Regions from separate parts of the Streptomyces sp. 8N706 genome, predicted to be linked through region 1. Evidence: riboswitches for the same ligand, from Rfam matches in the RefSeq annotation. Region 1 holds a riboswitch; the other holds the start of a gene.
The links. Region 1 has a riboswitch for glycine ahead of gcvT (glycine cleavage system aminomethyltransferase GcvT). Riboswitches for the same ligand answer to the same signal wherever they lie in the genome.
Positions count from the first base shown of each region.

Region 2: another riboswitch for glycine. It lies ahead of gcvP (aminomethyl-transferring glycine dehydrogenase); the one in region 1 lies ahead of gcvT (glycine cleavage system aminomethyltransferase GcvT).

Region 1 is NZ_JBQQBW010000058.1:13,634-22,057, forward strand. It holds gene ACTWQE_RS21210 (L-serine ammonia-lyase) at 1-439, opposite strand, end outside; gene glyA (serine hydroxymethyltransferase) at 537-1,802, opposite strand; gene gcvH (glycine cleavage system protein GcvH) at 1,837-2,214, opposite strand; gene gcvT (glycine cleavage system aminomethyltransferase GcvT) at 2,385-3,515, opposite strand; glycine riboswitch at 3,564-3,673, opposite strand; glycine riboswitch at 3,674-3,779, opposite strand; gene ACTWQE_RS21230 (AAA family ATPase) at 3,915-4,610, shown strand; gene ACTWQE_RS21235 (enhanced serine sensitivity protein SseB) at 4,880-5,665, shown strand; gene ACTWQE_RS21240 (enhanced serine sensitivity protein SseB C-terminal domain-containing protein) at 5,801-6,652, shown strand; gene ACTWQE_RS21245 (ABC transporter permease) at 7,365-8,363, shown strand; gene ACTWQE_RS21250 (ABC transporter substrate-binding protein) at 8,420-8,424, shown strand, end outside.
Region 2 is NZ_JBQQBW010000033.1:55,769-64,192, forward strand. It holds gene ACTWQE_RS15125 (hypothetical protein) at 1-97, shown strand, start outside; gene ACTWQE_RS15130 (DUF5999 family protein) at 595-801, shown strand; gene gcvP (aminomethyl-transferring glycine dehydrogenase) at 917-3,802, opposite strand; glycine riboswitch at 3,989-4,084, opposite strand; gene ACTWQE_RS15140 (PRC-barrel domain-containing protein) at 4,197-4,574, shown strand; gene ACTWQE_RS15145 (DNA polymerase IV) at 4,490-6,010, opposite strand; gene ACTWQE_RS15150 (MerR family transcriptional regulator) at 6,065-6,676, opposite strand; gene ACTWQE_RS15155 (bifunctional nuclease family protein) at 6,847-7,320, opposite strand; gene ftsR (transcriptional regulator FtsR) at 7,373-8,119, opposite strand; gene ACTWQE_RS15165 (FHA domain-containing protein) at 8,138-8,424, opposite strand, start outside.

The DNA of each region.
Region 1 (8,424 bases):
CCAGCAGCGGCGTCCCCGACGCGTCGTAGGCGAAGAGCGTCATGCCGTTGGCGTGGTACGGCAGGGAGCGCCGGCGGTGCAGGACCAGCTGGGCCGGCTCGTCGAAGTCGATCTCGTGGGCCTGTCCGATCTCCGCTCCGAGCAGCCGCAGCCGTCCGGTCCGGCGGATCCGCTCGACCTCGTCGTCGGCGGTCCCGACGTCGACCGTACGGGGGGAGTGGCCCTCCAGGCCGAGCAGGACGGCCTTGGGAGTGCCGTGGCCGTGGCCCGTCGCGCCGAGCGAGCCGAACAGCTCCGCCCGTACCGATGCCGTCTGCGCGAGGAGCCCGTCCCGCTTCAGACGGCCCGCGAAGATCCGCGCCGCGCGCATGGGCCCGACCGTGTGGGAGCTCGACGGCCCGATGCCGATGGAGAAGAGGTCGAAGACGGAGATGGCCACGGTGGCGGACTCCCTTGTCTGCTCGTGGGTGGTACGCGGGCGGCGGCGGGCGGGGCACGGCATCCGTCCGATGCCGGTACTCCCGCCCGCCGTCCGGCTACTTCGTCAGGCCGGGGTACAGCGGGTGCTTCTCGGCCAGGGCCGTCACCCGCTCCTTCAGCGCCTGTGCGTCGTAGGCGGGCTTCAGCGCCTCGGCGATGATGTCCGCGACCTCGGTGAAGTCCGCCTCCCCGAAGCCGCGGGTGGCCAGCGCCGGGGTGCCGATCCGCAGGCCCGAGGTGACCATCGGGGGCCGCGGGTCGTTCGGGATGGCGTTGCGGTTGACCGTGATGCCGACCTCGTGGAGGCGGTCCTCGGCCTGCTGCCCGTCCAGCTCGGAGTTACGCAGGTCCACCAGGACCAGATGCACATCCGTGCCGCCGGACAGCACGGAGACACCGGCCTCGGTGACGTCGGAGCGGGTCAGGCGCTCGGCGAGGATCCGCGCGCCCTCCAGGGTGCGGTGCTGGCGCTCCTTGAACTCCTCCGAGGCCGCCACCTTGAAGGCCACGGCCTTCGCCGCGATGACGTGCTCCAGCGGGCCGCCCTGCTGGCCGGGGAAGACCGCGGAGTTGATCTTCTTCGCCAGTTCGGCGGTGGAGAGGATGACACCGCCGCGGGGGCCGCCGAGGGTCTTGTGGGTGGTGGTGGTGACGACATGGGCGTGCGGCACCGGGCTCGGGTGCAGGCCCGCGGCCACCAGGCCCGCGAAGTGCGCCATGTCGACCATGAGGTACGCGCCGACCTCGTCGGCGATCCTCCGGAACGCCGCGAAGTCCAGCTGGCGGGGGTAGGCGGACCAGCCCGCGATGATCAGCTTCGGCCGGTGCTCCTTGGCCAGGCGCTCGACCTCGTCCATGTCGACCTGGTTGGTCTTCTCGTCCACGTGGTACGCGGCGACGGTGTAGAGCTTGCCGGAGAAGTTGATCTTCATGCCGTGGGTCAGGTGCCCCCCGTGGGCGAGGTTCAGACCCAGGATGGTGTCACCGGGGGAGAGCAGGGCGAACATCGCGGCGGCGTTCGCCTGCGCTCCGGAGTGCGGCTGGACGTTGGCGTGCTCGGCCCCGAACAGCGCCTTGATCCGGTCGATCGCCAGCTGCTCCACGACGTCGACGTGCTCACAGCCGCCGTAGTAGCGGCGGCCGGGGTACCCCTCGGCGTACTTGTTGGTGAGCACCGAGCCCTGCGCCTCGAGGACGGCGGCCGGAGCGAAGTTCTCCGAGGCGATCATCTCGAGGGTGGACTGCTGGCGGTGCAGCTCGGCGTCGACGGCCGCGGCGACGTCCGGGTCGAGCTCGTGCAGGGACTGGTTGAGAAGCGACATCAGGATCCCATTCAGGTGGGGCGCGGGGCGGGGGTCAGTTGCCGGTGAAGGCGGTGTACTCGTCGGCGGACAGCAGGTCCGACGGCTCGTCGCTGACCCTCACCTTGAACAGCCAGCCGCCCTCGAAGGGGGCGGAATTCACCAGCGCGGGGTCGTCCACGACGTCCTGGTTCACCTCGGTGACCTCGCCGGACACCGGGGCGTACAGGTCGCTGACGGACTTGGTCGACTCCAGCTCGCCACAGGGCTCGCCCGCGGTGACGGCGTCGCCGACCTCCGGGAGCTGGACGTAGACGACATCACCGAGCGCGTCGGCGGCGTGCGCGGTGATGCCCACGGTCGACACACCGTCCTCGGCGGCGGTGAGCCACTCGTGCTCCTTGCTGTAGCGCAGCTGCTGGGGGTTGCTCATGACCTGATTCTCCTGGATGCGGGGGCGTGCTCGGATACGGGGTCTTGACAGGTGGGACGGGCGTGACGAGAGCAACGTGACAGAAGCGTCCTCCGAGCCCGTCAGCGGTGGCTTCCGGGCGTCGGCGCCGGCCCTTTGGGGAAGTCGGCGCCCAGCCCTGGTGGAAGGTCTCAGCGCCGGCGCTTGTAGAACGGCAGCGCGACGACCTCGTACGGCTCGTGGCTGCCCCGGATGTCGACCGCCACGCCCCCGGTGCCGGGCTCGGCGTGAGCCGCGTCCACATACGCGATGGCGATCGGCCGGCCCAGCGTCGGGGACGGAGCGCCCGAGGTCACCTCGCCGATGACGGTGCCGGAACCGGTGGAGACGACCGGGTATCCGGCGCGCGGGACCCGGCGGCCCTCGGCGACCAGGCCGACCAGCGTGCGCGGCGGGGCCTCCCCGGCCCGCTTCGCGGCGGCCTCCAGGGCCTCGCGCCCGACGAAGCGGCCGTCGTTGGTGGTCTTCTCGAACTTCACGACCCGGCCCAGCCCCGCGTCGAAGGGCGTGGTGGACCGGGTGAGCTCATGCCCGTACAGCGGCATGCCCGCCTCCAGCCGCAGTGTGTCGCGGCAGGACAGTCCGCAGGGGACCAGGCCGGCGTCCCGGCCCGCCTCGGTCAGCGCCTGCCACAGCGTCTCGGCGTCCCCGGGCGCGACGAAGAGCTCGAAGCCGTCCTCGCCGGTGTAACCGGTACGGGCGATCAGCGCGGGCACACCGGCGACGGTCCCGGGCAGACCCGCGTAGTACTTCAGCCCGTCCAGGTCGGCGTCGGTCAGCGACGCGAGAATGCCGGGGGACTCCGGACCCTGGACGGCGAGCAGCGCGTACGCCTCCCGGTCGTCGCGGACGGCCGCGTCGAAGCCCCCGGCACGCTCGGTGAGCGCGTCCAGGACGACCTGCGCGTTGGAGGCGTTGGCCACCACCATGAACTCTTCGTCGGCGAGCCGGTAGACGATCAGGTCGTCGAGGATGCCGCCCTCGGCGTCGCAGATCATGGTGTAGCGGGCGCGGCCGGGGGCGAGCGCGGAGAGATGGCCGACGAGCGCGTAGTCGAGCAGCTCACCGGCCTGGGGGCCGGTCAGGGTGATCTCGCCCATGTGGGAGAGGTCGAAGAGGCCGGCGCGGGTGCGGACCGCCAGATGCTCCTCGCGCTCACTGCCGTAGCGCAGCGGCATGTCCCAGCCGGCGAAGTCGGTCATGGTCGCCCCGAGCCTGCGATGCAGCGCGTCGAGGGAGGTACGGCGTGGGGAATCGGTCATCTTCAGGCTCCCGGGCAGGGGTGGTGAGGCTCTGTCGACATGAACACAGCCTCCCCATCTGTCATCGGAACCTGAGAGGTTCGCCACGACCCCGCAGAGGGGTTACGGCTTGCACCTTGGGTGGAGCCGCACCGCGGCGGCCCGCTTTTCAGATGTGCCTCGCCCGCGCGGTACGGGGCCTGAGAGATTCAAGGGAGGACTTGCTCCTTCGGCGCCCCGGCGCCCGGCTCACTGCCGGTCCGGGGACTCTCCCGCGCGGGTTACAAGCGGCCGGTATGGAGTTTGCGGGGCACATCATTGCATGGCTGTGACACATTCGGGCCGTTCAGGTGAGGGTGACGCGGTTGTATGGCATTACCTTTTCTTGAAACTGCCGCAGTGACCGGACCTAGGAGGACGATCACGGTGCAGAGGCACGGAGCGTGTGCGACAACAGGGGCCGCCGGGTTCGGCGCCGTCCCCCCGCAGGCGGCGCCGCCCACGTCGGCGGTCGTCAGGCCGGGGCGGCGCGGGCCGACCACGGATCTGCGGGGCCGGCGGGTGAGCGAGCTGCGCTACCCGGCCGGTGACGTGGTCGTCGTCTCCGGGCTCCCGGGGAGCGGCAAGAGCACCTTGATCAAACGGGCGGCCGCCGCGCTGGACCGCCGCGGAGGGGCCGTACGCCGGATCGACTCGCAGGATACCCGGGACCGCTGGGAGCACCGGGCGCCGACGCTGCTGCCGTACGCCCTCTACCGCCCCCTGGTCCGCCTGGCCCACTACGCCGGGCTGCGCCGGGCGCTGCGCTCCGGCGACAGCGTCGTGGTGCACGACTGCGGCAGTCTCGCGTGGGTGCGCCGCTGGCTGGCGCGCGACGCCCGCCGCCGGGGGCGGTCCCTGCATCTGGCACTGCTGGATGTACCGCCGGAGACCGCCCTGGAGGGCCAGGCGTCGCGCGGACGGGGCGTCTCCGGGTACGCCTTCGGGCGGCACCGGCGTGCGGTGGGGCGGCTCGTCGGGGACATGGAGAGCGGACAACCGCCGCGCGGCTGTGCCTCAGCCGTGCTGCTGGACCGCGGTACGGCGAGTGCCCTGAGCGGTATCGCCTTCGAGTGAGCGCGCGGACCCCGCCGCTGCCGGATCCCGCCGTACGGAAGGACCGCGGGCCGAGCCGTGCGGACGGACGGCGCCGTGCGGACGGGCAGCGGTACCGGGCGTACGGAGGAATCAGGCGGGAGGATACGGAGTCCGGCCCCGTTGATTTGCCCACTACGTCCGGAGTGCGCGGGGCCGTGTCACAGATTCGGGACGCCCCGGGGAGCAGCGGGACAGCCAGCCGTTAAGGTGCGTGTGCAGTTCGGACGAGACGGGGTTGGTGGGGCCCGATGAGCATGACGGAGCAGCACGGCTATTCCATGCCTGCCGGCGGGATTCCCCCGGCCGGTTTCCCGGGCAATGAACTCGAGGAGGTGCTCGCCGCCTCGCTCGGTGTCCCCGGCGCCGGAGCCCGGCTGGTCGAGGTGCTCGGCCGCAGTCATGTCTGGGTGCCGCTGCCGAACGGCGGCAGCCGTGAGAGCCGGGACCTGGACCTGCCGACCATGGAGATCGAAGGCGCCGCGTACGTCCCGGTCTTCAGCTCCGAGCAGCAGTTCCTCCAGGTCGTCGGCTCCCATATGTCCTTCACCATCGCGCCCGCCCGTGAGTTCGCCCGCGGACTGCCGCCGCAGCTGGGTATCGCCGTCAATCCCGGTGGCGCGGTCGGCGTCCCGCTGCCGCCGCCCGCGGTCGCCGAGCTGTGCCGGGCGGGCCGCACCGAGCTCGACGGCCCCACCAGCGGCGGCCGGGTGCGGATGTTCGAACCGGACTGGCAGGCCGAACCCGTCGACTTCCTCGCCGCCGCCGCCGGGGAGTTCGCCGTCACCGGGCTGGTCCGCACCGCCCGCCGCGCCCTCGCCAGCGTCGAGGGCGACGCCCCCGCGCTCTTCGTCGGTGTCGAACTCATCCGCTGTGAACCCGAGGACCGGGCCGCGGTGATGGAGGCGCTCGGACGCGCGCTCGGCGCGGTCCCGGTGCCCTGGCCCGTACAACTGGTACTGCTGGACATCGCGCAGGATCCGGTCGGCTACTGGATGCTGGAGCGGGTGCGCCCGTTCCACACCGCGGACCGCTGAGCACGACCCGCACGTACCGCCGGTAGCACACCAAGACCGGCGACGAGGGACTCGTAAGCTGGTTGCATGACCGGGCGGGGTGCACCGATGTGCCCTGAAAAGGTGCCGAAAGGCCGGAAGAAGGGGCGGAGTCAGGTGAGCGCGGGAGCCAGCGCAGCGGCGGCCGGGGCCGTCGAGGAGACGCTGCGGCAGGTGACACCCGGGCGGTACGACGCCTACGAGGCGCTGCTGCACGCCCTCGCCGAGGGCCGCATCTGGATGCTGCTCTGGCACGGCCGACCGGGAGCACCGGACGCCCAGTACGGGAACATGGAGGTCGACGGCCTGGGCTACGCACCCTGCGTCACCTCCGCCCAGGAGCTCGCCGCCAGTGGCTGGAACCGCGCGCACGAAGTCGTCACCGGCTGGGACGTCGCCACCGCCCTCTACCCCGACCGCTGGGGCCTCTGGCTGAACCCGCACGCCCCGGGCGGCGGCGTCGGCATCCCCTGGGCCGATCTGCGCCGCATCGCCGGAGGCCTGGACCGGCTGCCCGCGGGGCCCCTGCGGCTCTCCGAACCGACCATCGAGATCCCCCAGTTCTACGCCCTGCTGACGCAGAACGCCCATCGCACCCCCGCCGTCCGGGCGTTGCGCCGTGCGTGGGTGCAACCGGCCCTGGGAGCGCCGTATCTCGCCATCGGCCTGGATCTGTACGACACGAGCCCGCAGGCCGTGGATTCGGTGCGGGTGATGATGCAGCAGTCGATCGGAGCGGTCCCGGACGGGCTGCCGGTGTCGACGGTGGCGATGTCCGACGACTACGACCCCGTGGCCCTGTGGCTGCGGGCGAACGCGCGCCCCTTCTTCGACCGTGACGGGTACGGCGCGGGTGCGCCGCCGGCGCCCGCGGCCCCCGCCCCGGGGTACGGCTACCCCCTACCCCGTTCCGCCGGGGCTCCCGCCTCCCCGGGCTGGCAGCCGGGTACGGCTCCGCGCGCGTACTGACCCGGCCTCAGGGCGGGGCGATAAGCCTCGTACTGCCTCGTACTGCCTTGTACTGCCTCGTGGTGCCCGGACTCTCCGGAGGAGAACGGGGTGCGGCCCGGGCTTCCGGACGGAGGGAAGGCCGCGCACCGACCCCGGACTTCCGGGCCGGAAAGCCGCGTTCCGGCCCGGGCCTCGGGACGGAGGGAAGGCCGCGTACTCACCCCGGACTTCCGGGCCGCAAAGCCGCGTTCCGGCCCGGATCCCCCGACCGAACGCGCTGACCGTACCCGTGGCAGTCCTGGGAAACGCGTTCCGGCATATGGACGCGGTTGCGCAAACACATGGCCGTCGGGGGCGAGCGCCCCCTCCTCTTTGCCAAATCCTGGAATTCCGGACCGTTTTGTCCTCCTCTTCCCGGCCGGGCACGGCGGACCGCCGATCCGCTCAGCCGCAGCGGCTGTCCGTATAACGGAAGACCCCAGGCTGCATCACAGTTGCGCATCCATTCCCGGGGAGGTCTGGCGGGTGATCGCAAACGCGATGAAGACTCACGTTCGCCGGGCCGTTGCTCTCCTGCGGTCTACGCGCGATGTGCGGAGGCCGGCGGGAGGTGCGACGTCCGCACTTCACGAACCAGAACCACCAGTTACGACGCACCAGTGATGTGAACAGGCCGCTACAGCGGCACGCGTGGGCCGGCCACCGCCGGTCGAGAGGGGTCAAACGCACCGTGACCGCACCGATCGAGACCACCGGGGCGGAAGCCGAGGCACAGCCCGAGGCTGTCCTCACCGGGGTCAAGAAGAGCCAGATCCAGGGCCGTTCGCTCGGTCAGATCGCCTGGATGCGCTTCAAGCGGGACAAGGTGGCGGTCGCCGGCGGCATCGTGGTGCTGCTCCTGGTCCTTCTCGCCGTGCTGTCCAAGCCGATTCAGTCGATCTTCGGGCTGGACCCGAACGAGCTCCACCAGGACCTCGTCGACCCGCAGCTCCTCGCCCCCAAGGGCGGGTGGGGCGGTATGAGTTGGGACCACCCGCTCGGTGTGGAGCCCGGCCTCGGCCGGGACCTGCTCGCCCGCATCATCGAGGGCTCCTGGGTGTCGCTGCTGGTCGCCGCGGGCGCCACGCTGCTCTCCGTTGCGATCGGGACGGTCCTGGGTGTGATCGCCGGTTACTACGGTGGCTGGGTCGACAGCGTGATCAGCCGGATGATGGACACCTTCCTGGCCTTCCCGCTGCTGCTCTTCGCGATCTCCATCTCCGCGGCGCTGCAGGACGGTGCCTTCGGACTGGAGGGCCTGCCGCTGCGCATCAGCGTGCTGATCTTCGTGATCGGATTCTTCAACTGGCCCTACATGGGCCGGATCGTGCGCGCACAGACCCTCAGCCTGCGGGAGCGGGAGTTCGTGGAGGCGTCGCGGAGCCTCGGGGCCCGCGGTCCGTTCATCCTCTTCCGGGAGCTGCTCCCCAACCTGGTGGCGCCGATCCTCGTCTACTCGACGCTGCTGATCCCGACCAACATCCTGTTCGAGGCCGCGCTGAGCTTCCTCGGTGTCGGTATCGCGCCTCCGCAGGCCTCGTGGGGCGGCATGCTCACCAGTGCGGTGGACCTGTACGAGGTCGATCTGCAGTACATGATCGTGCCCGGCATGGCGATCTTCGTCACCGTGCTGGCATTCAACCTGCTGGGTGACGGGCTGCGAGACGCCCTCGACCCTCGCAGCAAGTAACGACGGCCGACCTGCGTACCGCGCCGTACCAATCGATTGAGGGGGCTTTCCTCAGGATGAA
Region 2 (8,424 bases), on a different contig from region 1:
CGCGGCGCACCGGACGCACCGGGTCGCCGACCTGCTGCCCGTGCTGACCCTCCGGCTCGCACCGCCCCCGTTGATGGGCATGGCGTCCCCGGCCTGACTTCTCACCGACGCACGGCATGGTGCGCCCCGCGGCCCGGCGGCCGCGGGGCGCAGTGCTGCCGCCGGTCCCCACCCGTGCGGACCAGTGCCCGTCAGCCGCGGTGCGCCCGGTAGCGAGGTGACCTGACGCGGCCGGCCGCAAGGCGCCGGACCGGCCTCTGGGGTCCCACACCGAAGGCAGGGAGGGCGTGTGCTCGGCCGATCGGCAACGCGGCTGGGGGAAGGCCGTGCCAGGGCAGCCAGCGGGGTGCACCTTGGCCGACGCGGTACAACTAGCTCGGACCGGCTATCCGCAACCACCCGAAGTGACTGCCCCCTTGTGCTGAACCGTCCGCGCGGGTGATGCGTCATCAAGCAGTAAGGACAGCTCCTGGGAAATCCCTGCGGAATCCCGTCCGTGGGGCAACACTGGGACGACCGACCGATACGGGGGACGGCACCATGAACCCATCGAGCCCCAGGGCATCGACCACACCGCAGCGAAAGAACCCGACCATGTGCCAGCACCAGCCTCCCTGCCCGACCGCCGACTCCGCCGACCGGGAGGCCGCCCATCCCGTGGCGCACCACCCGGAGCAGGGCTGGAGCCTGCTGTGCAACGGCGTCCTGCTCTTCGAGGACACCGGGGAGCTGCTGCCGGATGGCAAGATCATCAACCCGCACCGACCGCTCGGCAGCGAGCGGGTGGTGACCGCCGCCTGACCCGCGGCACGCCACGCACCACCGGGGAACGGCACGACCACCGGGAACACGACGGGGCCGGCCCGGCGCAGTCCGCCGAACCGGCCCCGACGTAGTCCGCGCAAGGACGGCCGCGTCAGTCGTCGTACTCCTCCACCGGCGGGCATGAGCAGACCAGATTACGGTCGCCGAAGGCCCCGTCGATCCGCCGCACCGGCGGCCAGTACTTGTCCGCCGCCGGGACTCCGGCCGGGAAGACCGCCGTCTCACGGCTGTACGGACGCTCCCACCCGTCACTCAGCGCGGCCGCGGTGTGCGGGGCGTTGCGCAGCGGGTTGTCATCCGCGGGCCACTCCCCCGAGCCGACCCGATCGATCTCGGCCCGTATCGCGATCATCGCCTCGCAGAAGCGGTCCAGCTCGGTGAGGTCCTCGCTCTCCGTCGGCTCGATCATCAGCGTCCCGGCCACCGGGAACGACATCGTCGGAGCGTGGAACCCGTAGTCGATCAGCCGCTTGGCGACATCGTCGACGCTCACCCCCGTCGCCTTGGTGAGCGGACGCAGGTCGACGATGCACTCATGGGCGACCAGCCCGTTCGGGCCGGTGTAGAGCACCGGGTAGTGCGGCTCGAGGCGCTTGGCGATGTAGTTGGCGCCGAGAACGGCCATCTGGGTGGCCCTCCGCAGCCCCTCGGCGCCCATCAGCCGGACGTACGCCCAGGAGATCGGCAGGATGCCCGCGGATCCCCACGGAGCGGCGGAAATCGGGCCCACACCCGTCTCCGGACCGGCGGCCGGCTGGAGCGGGTGGTTCGGCAGGTACGGCGCGAGATGCGCCCGCACGGCGACGGGGCCGACGCCGGGGCCGCCACCGCCGTGCGGGATGCAGAAGGTCTTGTGCAGGTTCAGATGCGAGACGTCCGAGCCGAACCGGCCCGGCTTGGCCAGTCCCACCAGCGCGTTGAGGTTGGCGCCGTCCACGTACACCTGGCCGCCCGCGTCGTGCACGGCCGCGCAGACGTCGGTGATGTGCTCCTCGAACACGCCGTGCGTGGAGGGGTAGGTGACCATCAGTACGGCCAGCTCGTGGCCATGCTTCTCGATCTTGGCGTGCAGGTCCTCGACGTCGACGTCCCCGTCCTCGCGGGTCTTGACCACCACCACCTTCATCCCTGCCATCACGGCGCTGGCGGCGTTGGTGCCGTGCGCGGAGGAGGGGATGAGGCAGACGGTGCGCTGCGTGTCACCGTTGGCCCGGTGGTACGCCCGTACGGCCAGCAGTCCGGCCAGCTCGCCCTGTGAGCCCGCGTTCGGCTGGAGGGAAACGGTGTCGTAGCCGGTGACCTCGGCGAGGTGCTCCTCGAGCTCGTGGATGAGGGTGAGGTAGCCCTCGGCCTGCTCGACGGGCGCGAACGGGTGGAGCGCCGCGAACTGCGGCCAGGTGACCGGTTCCATCTCCGCGGTCGCGTTGAGCTTCATCGTGCAGGAGCCGAGCGGGATCATGCCGCGGTCCAGCGCGTAGTCACGGTCGGAGAGGCGGCGCAGATAGCGCAGCATCGCCGTCTCGGAGCGGTGCTGGTGGAAGACCGGGTGGGTGAGGTAGTCGTCGTGGCGCAGCAGGGCGCCCGGCAGCGTCTCCTGCACGACGGCGTCCAGCTCCTCCACGTCCGCCGCGACACCGAAGGCGCCCCACACGGCGGCCAGCTGGTCACGGCCGGTGGTCTCGTCACAGGCGATGCCGACCAGATCGGCGTCGACCTGGCGCAGGTTGACCCCGGCCTCGCGGGCGGCGGCCACGATCTCGGCGGCACGCCCGGGGACACGCGCGGTCAGCGTGTCGAAGTACGCGCTGTGCACGATCTCGACGCCTCCGGCCCGCAGGCCTTCGGCGAGGAGCACGGTGTAGCGGTGGGTGCGCCGGGCGATGTCCGCGAGCCCGTCCGGGCCGTGGTGGACGGCGTACATGCCCGCCATCACGGCGAGCAGGACCTGCGCGGTGCAGATGTTGCTCGTGGCCTTCTCACGACGGATGTGCTGCTCACGGGTCTGGAGAGCCAGCCGGTACGCCTTGTTGCCGTCGGCGTCCACGGAGACGCCGACGAGCCGGCCCGGCAGGTTGCGGGCGAACTTCTCGCGTACGGCCATGAAGCCGGCGTGCGGGCCGCCGAAGCCCATGGGCACGCCGAAGCGCTGGCTGCTGCCGACGGCGATGTCCGCGCCGAGGTCGCCGGGCGAGGTGAGCAGGGTGAGGGCGAGGAGGTCAGCGGCGACGGTGACGATCGCCCCCAGTTCGTGTGCCCGCTCGATCACCGGTCGGAGGTCCCTGACCCGGCCGGAGGCGCCCGGGTACTGCAGCAGCACACCGAATACCCCGCGCTCGGCGACGTCCGCCGGAACGCCGTCGGAGAGATCGGCGACGACGACCTCCACACCGGCCGGTTCGGCGCGGGTCTCGATGACCGCGATGGTCTGGGGCAGACAGTCGGCGTCGATCAGGAAGACCCCCTCCTTGACCTTGCCGACGCGGCGGGAGAGCGCCATCGCCTCGGCGGCGGCCGTGCCCTCGTCGAGGAGCGAGGCGCCCGAGGTGGGCAGGCCGGTGAGGTCGGCGACGACCGTCTGGAAGTTCAGCAGCGCCTCGAGGCGGCCCTGGGAGATCTCCGGCTGGTACGGCGTGTAAGCCGTGTACCAGGCGGGGTTCTCCATGACATTGCGAAGGATCACCGGCGGGGTGAAGGTGCCGTAGTAGCCGAGTCCGATCATCGGCGTCAGCACCTGATTGCGGTCCGCCAGGCCGCGCAGCTCGGCGAGGACCTCCGCCTCGGTGCGCGCCCGCGGCAGATCGAGGGCCTCGGCGCTCTTGATCACATCGGGCACGGCGGCGGCCGTGAGCTCGTCGAGTGAGCCGTAGCCCACATGGGCGAGCATCTTCGCCTGCGCCTCGCCGTTGGGACCGATATGGCGCTGCTCGAACGGAATGCCACGCTCCAGCTCGGAGAGTGGGATGCGGTTGGCGGTCATCTGCGGAGGCCTCCTGGTCGACGCGACCTGCGAGGGGCACCACGGCGGGTACCCGGATGGCCTCCCCCTCTGTCATCTCGACCTGAGAGCTTCACCGGCCCGCACGGGGCGGCCCGGCTTTCACCGTCGGTGAGGAGGGGTTCCGGCGCATACACGGCCGATGCCCGCCCTGCTTTCCAGAGTGACCTCGTCCGTGCGGTACGGGTGCCTGAGAGATTCCGGGGAGGATTTGCTCCTTCGGCGCCTCCGATTGCTGGTGGAGGACTCTCCCGCACGGGGTCTGCAGCCGTTTGCCAGCGTACCAGTGGACCTCCGCCCAGGTCGTTCGAGTGGCCGGGGGGCACGATGTGGCCTTTCGTTGTCTCCAGGGGATCCGCGAGCAGTTGGAGGAATCGTGCAGACCGATATCGATCCGCGGAGCCTGATCGGCCGCAAGGCTTTCGACCTCGACGGTGCGAAGATCGGCACCGTGGACGAGGTGTATCTGGACGACGCGACGGGCCGTCCGGAGTGGGCGGCGGTGCGCACCGGCCTGTTCGGCCGCGACGCCTTCGTGCCCCTGGAGCCCAGCGAGGTCATCGACGACACCCTGCGCGTTCCGTACCGCCGGGCACTGATCAAGGATGCCCCTGATTTCGGGGTGGGCCGGCACCTCTCCCCGGAGCAGGAGTTGCAGCTCTACCACCACTACGGTCTGGACGCGACGGCCCCGGGCGACGAGCCGGGCTCCGATGACCAGGACTTCGGGCGTATCGCGGGCAACGACGACTGATCGTCCCGCGCCGGGTCCGGCACCAGGGGCAAGGGCTCGGACGGCTCCAGGGCGGGGTCGTCCACGGGGAAGGTGCGCACCCGTCCGGGCGCCGACCACGGCTGCTCGAACCGTACGGTGACCCGCCCGACCCCGCTGCCCTGCACCCAGCCGCTGCCGAGCTCCGCGTGGCGTACGTCATGGCCCGGCACCCATCGGCGAGCCTGCTCCGGCGCGGCTTCCTCCGCGCCCGGCGGAGGGGGCGGCGCGGGATGATGAGCGCCCTCGTCCGGCTCAGGGCCCCCCAGAACGCTCTCCGCAGCCGCTGCCGCCTCCGCGGACGAAGCCTGCCCGGTCGCCGGCCGCCCGGTCGCCGCCTGCGCCGTTGCCGCCTGCGCGAAGAGGTCCTCCTGGGTGAAGTCCGCCAGCCCCGTCACCCCGACACCCAGCAGCCGCACACCGCCCGTGGTGTCCACGGACTCGAGGAGGCGCCCCGCCGCCTCCCGGATGACCGCCGGTTCGTCGGTGGGCCCCCGGAGGGTCTCGGAGCGGGTCAGGGTGGAGAAGTCGTACCGACGGACCTTGAGGACCACCGTGCGTCCGGAGCGCCCGGCGGAGCGCAGACGCTGCACACAGCGGTCCGCCAGCCGCCCGACCTGCGCCCGCACCTGTGCCCGGTCGTGCAGATCGACATCGAAGGTGTCCTCCACCGAGACCGACTTGGCGTCCCGCTCCGCGACCACGGGTCGGTCGTCGCGGCCGCTCGCCATCGAGTGCAGCGAGCTGCCGTGCGCCTTGCCCAGCAGCCGTACGAGTTCGTCCTCGCCCGCCTCCACGATCTCGCCGACGGTGTGGATGCCGGCCCGGCGCAGATGCTCGGCGGTGGCGGGCCCGACACCGGGAAGTGTGCGGACCGTCATCGGAGCCAGCATCTCGCGCTCGCTGCCCGGCGTGATCAGCACAAGACCGTCCGGCTTGGCCTCCTCCGAGGCGATCTTGGCCACCATCTTGGACCCGGCCAGACCCACCGAACCGCTGAGCCCGGTCACCGCCCGGATCTCGGCCCGCAGCCGCTCCGCGACCGCACGGGCCTCGGCGGCCGAGGCCGCCTGCCCGCCCGCCTCCAGGTCCACGAACGCCTCGTCCAGGCTCAGCGGCTCGACGAGCGGCGAGAGCCCGTGCAGCAGCTCCATGACCGCGTCGCTGACCCGGCGGTACAGCCCGAATCGGGGGGCGAGATAGGCGGCGTTGGGGCACAGCCTGCGGGCCTGTCCCATGGCCATGGCCGAGTGCACCCCGAAGACCCGCGCCTCGTACGACGCCGTGGCCACGACCCCGCGCGGACCGAGTCCTCCGACGACCACCGGCTTGCCGCGCAGGCTCGGCTTGGAGGCCTGCTCCACGGCAGCGTAGAAGGCATCCATGTCGAGATGGAGGATGGTCGGTGCGCCTCTCACACCACCGATGCTGCCCTATGGCACTGACATTCGCCCCGGGGCGGCGTGGCGGGTTCAGACGGCGCGATTGCGGCGGCGGGCGAGTTCGTCCGCGGGGTTGTGCCCGATCAGCGTCTCACCGGTCTCGACCCGCTCCCCGTGCAGCTGGGACAGGGCGTTCTCCACATCCCGCCACACCACGCCGACGGCGATGCCGAAGATGCCCTGACCGCCCTGGAGGAGGCTCACGACGTCGTCCGGGGAGGAGCACTCGTAGACCGTCGCGCCATCGCTCATCAGCGTCATCTGGGCGAGGTCGGCGCGCTCGCGGGCACGCAGGTGCTGGACCGCGGCACGGATGTTCTGCAGGGAGACGCCGGTGTCCAGGAAGCGCTTCACGATCTTCAGAACGACGACGTCCCGGAAGCTGTAGAGCCGCTGCGTACCGGAGCCGTACGCGGGCCGCACGCTCGGCTCCACCAGCCCGGTGCGTGCCCAGTAGTCCAGTTGGCGGTAGGTGATGCCGGCCGCCGCGCAGGCGGTGGGCCCGCGGTAGCCGATCCCCTCGGACGGTTCGCGGGGTGCCTCGGCCGGTGCCGCGGCGGTGTGCCCGGGGGCGGGGGCTGCCGCACCCCCGTGGAGCGGAAATGGACCGCCCGCCGCTGTACCGCTGCCGGTGCTTCTCACGCCGACCCTCCGTCCTTGACCTGCCTTCTCGACGGTAGGCAGTCACCCGGGGTGCGTCAACGATCGCCACACTCGGCACGCCGAGTGATAATCACCCTGAGGGTGGTTTATCGTGCCCCCTCCGGGGAAAGGCTAGCCGGTTGGCCGGAAGCGCCCGCCGCGCAGCCGGCTCATTGGCTGCTGGAGCCGAAGTCCTCGGGCGAGATCTGGTCGAGGAACTCGCGGAACTTCTCCACCTCGTCCTCCTGCTCATCCGGAATCGCGATCCCCGCGTCGTCCAGCACACCGTCGCTGCCGTAGATCGGCGTACCGGTGCGGAGTGCCAGCGCTATGGCGTCGGACGGCCTGGCGCTGACCTCCACGCCACTGGCGAAGACCAGCTCGGCGTAGAACACGCCTTCCCGCAGGTCCGTGATCCGGACCTCGGTGAGCTGCTGGCCGACCGCTTCGAGCACGTCCTTGAACAGGTCGTGCGTCAGGGGACGGGCGGGGGCCATGCCCTGCTGGGCGAAGGCGATCGCGGTCGCCTCCCCAGGCCCGATCCAGATGGGGAGGTAGCGGTCGCCTCCCACTTCACGCAGGAGCACGATCGGTTGGTTGGAGGGCATTTCCACCCGGACACCCACGACATCGAGCTCGTTCACACAGTAACCCTAGGACGTGCCCGGCCGGTTTGGGTAGTCGGGCACCCCTTCATCAGTACAGACGGGTCCGCAGCGCCGACTGGACCAGGGCCGCGTGGAGCCGCACGGACAGGGTCGCGAGCTCCCGTGCGGTCTTTTCCGCGTGATTCCTCGTCTGCGGGTTGCGGTGCCGCCTGAGCGGGGCCACCACCTGCTCGACCAGGCCTGCCTCGCGGTCGGCCGCCGCCTTCATCACCCGCAGATGCCGCGGCTCCAAACCGAAACGGCCGAGTTCGGCGACCAGCTTCGCGACCGGGACCGCCTCGATGTCATAGCCGCCGTCCTCCTGCGGCCCGATCAGACCGTACGACTCCCACTCCGCGAGCTCGCCCTCCTCCACCTCCGCGGCGGCAAGGAGCTCCGCGCGGCCGATACGGGCGGCCGTGGGCGCCTCGACGTCCGTCTCCGGCGCACCGTCGAGCAGCGGCTCACGGGAGCCTCCGGGGGCCGGGAGCTGCACCCGCTCACCGCGGGCCAGCGCGTCGAGGTGCTCCCGGATGACCTTCAGCGGCAGGTAGTGGTCCCGCTGCAGGCGCAGAACGGACGCGAGCCGCTCGACGTCATCCGGCGTGAACTTGCGGTATCCGGAGGGCGTGCGACGTGGCTCGACCAGGCCCTCCGCCTCCAAGAAGCGGATCTTGGAGATGGTGATCTCGGGGAACTCGTCGCGCAGCCGGGCCAGCACCGCGCCGATGCTCATCAGCCTGCCTGCCGCGGTGGCGGTGCCGGAACCGGCACCGCCCGACGGTGTCTGGTGCATGACCCCTTCCCTGACGGGTCAGATGCCCCGCTGGCTCGCGTAGAAGACCAGTCGGTACTTGCCGATCTGCACCTCGTCGCCGTTGGCGAGCGCGAGCGAGTCGATCCGCTCCCGATTGACATAGGTGCCGTTCAGACTGCCGACGTCGGCGACGGTGAAGCCGCCGTCCTGCCCGCGGCGGAACTCCACATGCCGACGGGACACGGTCACGTCATCGAGGAAGATGTCGCTCTGCGGGTGGCGGCCGGCCGTGGTCAGATCGCCGTCCAGCAGGAAGCGGCTGCCCGCGTTCGGCCCGCGACGGA